DNA from 2 places in the Leptodesmis sp. genome. Region 2 is predicted to be linked to the other one. Evidence: riboswitches for the same ligand, from Rfam matches in the RefSeq annotation. Region 2 holds a riboswitch; the other holds the start of a gene.
What was found. A riboswitch is a leader RNA that binds a small molecule or an ion and turns the genes downstream of it on or off. The one in region 2 is predicted to bind fluoride.
Positions count from the first base shown of each region.

Region 1: another riboswitch for fluoride. It lies ahead of ACUVQO_RS21780 (hypothetical protein); the one in region 2 lies ahead of ACUVQO_RS15300 (cation:proton antiporter).

Region 1 covers NZ_JBRAGO010000156.1:3,549-6,964, reverse strand. The annotation lists partial or broken gene ACUVQO_RS21790 (DNA-methyltransferase) at 1-569, shown strand; gene ACUVQO_RS21785 (hypothetical protein) at 579-1,244, shown strand; fluoride riboswitch at 1,426-1,510, shown strand; gene ACUVQO_RS21780 (hypothetical protein) at 1,690-2,703, shown strand; gene ACUVQO_RS21775 (universal stress protein) at 2,673-3,176, shown strand; gene crcB (fluoride efflux transporter CrcB) at 3,282-3,416, shown strand, end outside.
Region 2 covers NZ_JBRAGO010000069.1:7,930-11,345, forward strand. The annotation lists gene ACUVQO_RS15295 (fluoride efflux transporter FluC) at 1-25, opposite strand, end outside; gene ACUVQO_RS15300 (cation:proton antiporter) at 79-1,740, opposite strand; fluoride riboswitch at 1,814-1,913, opposite strand; gene ACUVQO_RS15305 (response regulator) at 2,337-2,714, shown strand; gene ACUVQO_RS15310 (response regulator) at 2,781-3,416, shown strand, end outside.

The sequences.
Region 1 (3,416 bases), on a different contig from region 2:
GTTCAGAAGATATTTGGTTTTGTACAGTCTCAGATACTTATACATTCAATGTTGAGTCAGTAAAGCTTAAGCGAAAAGTTATTGCTCCCTACACTGTAAATGGTGCACCTAAAGACTGGGATATAACGGATAACGGAAATTATCGTCTTACTCACCCTTCTAATTTGTGGACAGATCTAACTGTTCCCTTCTGGTCAATGCCAGAAAATACAGATCATCCGACTCAGAAACCAGAGAAGTTAGTTGCAAAAGTTATTCTTGCTAGTTCTAATCCAGGAGATGTCGTATTTGATCCTTTCTTGGGTTCAGGAACTACTTCTGTAGTTGCCAAAAAGTTAGGAAGGCAGTACTTCGGGGTAGAGCTAGATGAGATGTATGCATGTTTAACTGAGAAACGCCTTGACCTTGCGGAGGTGGACGCTTCCATTCAAGGCTATTCAGAGGGAGTCTTTTGGGAACGGAATACCTTAAATGAACAAGTTCGTTCTGTGGAGAAGAAGAGTAGTTCTCGAAAGTCTCGAAATGCTGATGCACCGCGCCAACAAGACTTATTTCCCATAGCGGAGTAATTAACTTCAATGGAAAAAAGCCAGATCTTTTACAGTGAAAAGTTTGGTGAGGTTCAAGAATCAATTAGGGCTTTCCTGAATGCTCAAGAGGACTACTTATCAACATCGACGGCAAATAGCCCAAGAGCTGTAGGTGATGCTGTTCAGGAAGTACTGGGCAACAACTTACAACAGGTTTTAGGAGATGATGTCTGCAAGAACTATTCAGCCAACTTTGCTAGAAGGGCAATGGCAGATCTGGCTTTTGAGGATGATAACGGGTTCTACTACGTCATCGATGTAAAGACTCACAGGCTCAGCACGAAATTCAGTATGCCAAACCTTATCTCTGTAGAACGTTTAGCCCGATTCTATAGGGATGACAAGAATGTCTTTGCTATCCTGATGGTTGCCTATGAAGTACAAGGGACTCGCGTAGATGTCGAGAGAGTTACTTTTGTGCCGATCGAATTCTTGGGATGGAACTGCCTGACGATTGGGGCTTTGGGATGGGGACAGATCCAGATTGCCAACTCAAACCTAATTACGGTTAATCCCAGATATTCTCGAAAGCAGTGGATGCTAGAACTGTGTGACGCTTTAGCAGATTTTTATCCACGCGAGATCGGCAAGATTGAAGAGCGGATGACCTATTTCACTCAAGTTAGGCAATTTTGGTTTAGTCGGAGTGATTGATTTTAGGCATTGCTGAGAGTAGCGACAGCCAGCTAATACTGCGTTGGTGCGGACGGTACACAGGTTGTCGGTGGGTGTTCGAGGTTATCTACCGCCGCACAACTTCACCGTTAGCCCTCTCCGCACCCCAGCAAGATGATATCAGCTTCTTCCCTCGATTGGCACAGGAATGATATAAAAAAGAAACGATGGCGATGAAGCTCGCCGAAACCGCCTAGCGTTTGAGCATTATCACAACGTATTTGGCTGATGGCTCCTACTTTTCCGACTTGTAGCGGAAGGGTAGGGCTATGTCTGTATGGGCTGAAGCAAATCCGTCGCTACAAGTCACGTTGATCCACCGACTCAACTACAACGTGGCGATATGTTAGAGAGCATTATCTGGATTTTATTGATGGGCTTTTTCGTTGGGCAAATTGCTCGATGAATTCGAGTGCCTGCGCTGGTGGGTATGGTTTTGGTCGGAATTGTGCTTGAACCCTATATGGGCAATGCGATCGCACCAGAGGTTTTGGCAGCAGCAGATTCGCTACGAGTAATCGCCGTCATAGTGATTTTGATGAAGGCTGGGTTAGGGCTGGATCGGGAAAAGCTGGCTCAGCAAGGTACTGTAGCATTGCGATTAGGCTTTTTACCGGCGGCTGGTGAAGCAACCGCAATAGCGATCGCTTCGATGTGGCTGCTCCAGTTTGACTTTGCTACGGGGCTACTTCTGGGTTACATCATTAGCGCGGAATCTCCCGCCGTCATCGTGCCGGGTATGTTGCGCTTAAAAAGTCTGGGATGGGGGGTGAAAAAAGGGATTCCTGATGCCATCTTAACCGGAAGTGCGCTGTCCGATGTCTTGCTACTGCTAGTCTTTAGTTTGCTGTTGGCGTTTCTGTCTCAAAGTGCCGCAGCCGGAATAAGCTTGCCGGGAGGGTTAACGCTGAGTCCAGTGCAATTGCTGCCGTTTCAAATCATTTTGCAAATCGGGTTAGGGGTCTTGCTGGGATGGCTTGCGGCTCGTCTGCTAGTTTCACTATTGGCAAAGCCAAATTGGACGCAAAATGCGGTGCAGGATGCGTTGGTTGCCGCCAGTGTTGCCCTGTTGCTGGTAGTCCTAGCAGAAGATTTTCCCGTGTTCTCTGGTTATTTAGCCGTCATGGCAGCTGGCTTTTTCCTAATTGAGATGGATGCTCCATTAGCGCGACGACTACGCGGCGGCTTTGATAGTTTGTGGGTCATTGCTGAGATCATCCTCTTTGTGCTGTTAGGAGCCAGTATTCAGCTTAATGTGCTATGTAATACATTGCTGATTGGCTTAGTCGTATTAGCCATGGGCACGTTGATTGGGCGTTCTCTGGGCTGGTATCATCAACCTTGGGAAGTAACTGGACATGGAAAGAGCGGCTATTTTTGCTCCCTGGGAATTCCGCTAGGGCAACTGTGCAGGCAGCGATCGGTGCTATTCCTTTAGCCCAAGGCATAGAAGGGGGCGAAACTATTCTTGCTTTAGCAGCCCTCTCAATTCTGGTAACGGCACTCCTGGGAGCCTGGGCAATTCCTACCTTTGCACCCAAGCTGCTACAGCGGGGTAAGGTTGACCCGACGAAGGTTTCGGTGTTTCGCCGGATTGTCTTGCTAGCGGCGGTCGATACGTCTCCCCTGGCGACCCAGGTGCTGACCAAAGCAGCGGAGTTGGCTCGTCGTAGTGATGCCGAAGTGGTCGTGCTTCATGTCATTCGGATGGATGACCCTCAAGGGGTTGGGCGACTCCGCCATGAGGCAAAACGAATCCTGGCAGATATTCGGTATCGCGTTGTTACTGCCAGTGGTCTGGTGCCGGAAGAGATTGTTCGCACAGCTCAGGATTATGGCGTGGCGGAAATTGTGATCGGCAAACGCGGTCATCGTCCTCTTGAGGAAGTATTGGTGGACTCAGTGTCTTAAGCCGTGCTAGAAAGTAGTGCTATGCTCGTTCTGGTTGTGGAAGCCGAGTTAGCATCACCCCCGATTCGTTAGCAACCCATTTGCAAAAAACTAGAGTAATTCATCATGCTCAAACAGCCTGTAGTACGAACGGTGATGGCAATTTCATTAGGCGCGATCGCAGGTGCCCTATGCCGTTACTACCTGGGAATGGAGATCGGACATCTGCTGGGTACCGCCATGCCCTATGGCACTTTAGTT
Region 2 (3,416 bases):
GAGAAATGGTAGCAACAGTTCGCACAACAGGTTTTTGCAAAATTGGTCATTTCAGCATGGCAAACTCTCCAGATCAAGTTAACGAGTCGTTAATGCGTTGGCATTAGCTTCTACCACGAGCACAGGCAACGGACTGGTCTCCAATACAGCCTGAGAAACAGATCCCACTAACACGTCCTCTAATGGACGATGTCCGCGTTTACCCATGATAATTTCTGCGACACCATAGGCCTGAGCCGTTTTCACAATTTCTTCCGGCACTGAGCCAGAGGTAGTAATAAACCGATGGCGGATATCCGCTAGGAACTGTCTGGCCTGGTTACGCAGCTGCTCTATTTCCTGGGGATTTTCCACGCGGATGACGTGTAACACCACGACTTCCCCATCACTACGGCGGGCGAGTTCTGCAGCTTTGGTTAATACCTGTACCGCTAGGGGAGAGGCATCCACTGCCGCTAGCAACACAATGCGACGAGCAACGGTTACTTTGGTCGGGTCAACGTCGCCCCGCTCTAGCAATTTGGGGGCAAAGGTGGGGATTGCCCAGGCTCCCAATGGTGCGGTTACCAAGATAGATAGGGCAGACAGCGCCAGAATCGTCTCACCACCCTTAATTCCTTGAGCTAGTGGAATGGCTCCGATCGCAGCCTGCACCGTCGCTTTCGCTGAATTTGCTGGCAGCAGAAACAACCGTTCTTGCCAGTTCCAATTACTCCCTATGGTAGACAGGTACCAACCGAGCGATCGCCCGACCAGGGTTCCGATTACCAATACCAGCAACCCTACCAGCAATACATTCCCCAATACAGTCAGTTGAATACTGGCTCCCAGCAGCACAAATAAGATGATCTCAGCGATCACCCATAAACTATCAAACCCACCCCGCAGTCGTCGTGCCAGGGGTGCATCCAATTCAATCAGGAAAAATCCGGTCGCCATCACCGCGAGATACCCCGAAAAAATCGGAAAATCTTCTGCCAAAACTACCAGCAAAAGGGCAAACCCCGCTGTCACTAAGGCATCTTGAACAGCATTTTGCGTCCAGTTTTGCTTGGCGAGTAACGACACTAACATTCGCGCGGTTAACCAGCCCAAGACAATCCCTAATCCAATTTGGCAGAGGATTTGCAAGGGCAGCAGTTGCACAGGGCTAAGGGTCAACCCACCAGGTAAGGTGAGCCCCATTGCCGTAGTTTGAGATAGAAACGCGAGTAGCAGGCTAAACACCGACAACAGCAGTACATCTGATAAGGCGCTGCCCGTCAAAATAGCATCGGGAATGCCTTTCTCAACCCCCCATCCCAAACTCTTTAACCGCAACATTCCGGGGACGATCACAGCGGGTGATTCAGCCCCAATCACACAGCCCAGCAGCAAGCCCGTGGCAAAATCAAACTGAAACAGCCACATCGTCGCAAACGCGATCGTGATGGCTTCACAAGCCGCTGGCAAAAATCCCAATCGTAGGGCAACTGATCCTTGCTGAGCCAGCTTTTCTCGATCTAGCCCTAGTCCTGCTTTCATTAAAATCACCATGACGGCGATCGTGCGGAGGGACGTTGCCGCTCCCAAGAGGTCTGGACTGATAACGTCGCCCACCTGTGGACCGAGAACGATCCCCGCCAGCACCATCCCAATCAAAGCAGGTGCTTTCAGACGTCGAGCAATCTGCCCGACAAAAAATCCCATTAATAAAATCCAAATCAGGCTTTCTAACATCACACCACGTTGAGCTTGCATCAGTTAAACAACGTGGCTTGCAGAGGAAAAACTGGATTAAGACATCCCTACTCCTACAATTCCGCTGCAAGCCGGAACTGTAGGAGCTATCAGCCTTTCATGTTTCAAATTTTTGGCTTCAGCCTATTTGAACACAAGGGGCGGTTTTGGCGAGCTCCATCGCCATAGCTTCTTTACTTTATATCGTTAAATCGACCAAATCGCTAGTAGGATTTCACTGAACCTCCTGTACAAGGAAGCCCTCCAAAAGCTACCCTAGAATCATCTACTTGCCACCCTCTACCGATGCTGATGCTTCCCCCGCTTTACGTTTGTTCTTTGCGTGAAACAGAACGAGTCATGCCATTCCTTGGAGATCATGCCCTGGTTGACTAAAAAATTCAAAAATTCTTTAATCCTGGTGGTTCAAACCACAGCTACACTGTCAAAGTCGGTCTTCGCTGACTAGCATCGTCATCTATCTGAGTAACCCGTCTACGGGGGATTGTCTGTGTAGATGCAGCTTCTAACTGCCAGCTACTTTGGATATCCTTTGCGCAAGTCCCTTGCACAAAAATTTCCCAACCCCATACTATCTCCTACTTTCTATCTTTGTGATGTCCAAACGAATTTTGATTGTAGATGACGAAGAAGATATTCGAGATGTTGTGCAGGCATCGTTGGAGGAATTCGCTGGATGGTATACAGAAACAGCATCATCGGGGACTGAAGGACTACACCTGGCAAAAACTGGTAGTTTTGATGTAATTCTTCTGGATATTTCCATGCCGGATATGGATGAGGTTCAACTGTTTGAAGCGCTTCAGGCTGATCCGCAGGCTCGCATTATTCCGGTGATTGTGCTAACGGCCAAAGTGTTACCTAAAGATCGACAACGGTTTACAGAACTTGGTCCGGCAGGCATGCTCATGAAGTCCTTTGATCTGGTTACTGTTTGGAGGCAGGTGGCAGACATTATGAATTGGCATTCATAGGCCATCATATCAGTTTCCTATTTTCTTAGCCTATGCTAAAGAGCGAATCGTTCTGATTCGCAGTCAATGGATTACTACAGGATGTTTAATGCTGGTACGTCGAAAGCTCAGTGTATTGAAACTGCAACTCACGTCTTAAATCAGGCCTTACAACATCTCTGTGTACACGATTATGCTGCTGCCCAGGTAATGGTCGCGATCTCCAGACAAGTGCTGGAGGACGTGCAGCAGGACTTTGATGATCATCTGGCTATCGAAGGAATGCTGAAACAGATGCTAAATCGTGCATTCAAGACAGATAGCCTCCCTTGTGGGGTTGAAGGGAACCCAGCCATGTCTGTAAGAGCAATCTTTTTGATTGAGTATGAACTCAGCATTGGCGAAATCTTGTCTGCCTGTTTAAGCGAGCTTGGTAGCTGGAAAGTCACTCTGTCTAACTCCATTCGAGCAGGAGTTGATTTATGTGAGACAGTTCATCCAGATGCAATCTTGCTTGATACTTCGACATCACAGACGGATGCTTTGATCTTTGTTGAACAATTGAAGCAGCATTCAACGGTTCAGTTGATTCCCATTGTGTTATTATCTTCCAGAGCCAGTTGGTTTACCCCTAAACAACTTGAGGAGATGGGCTTTGTCGGTGCGATCGCAAAGCCATTTAATCCTACAATTGTTACCAATCAGATTGCTCAGTTACTGGGA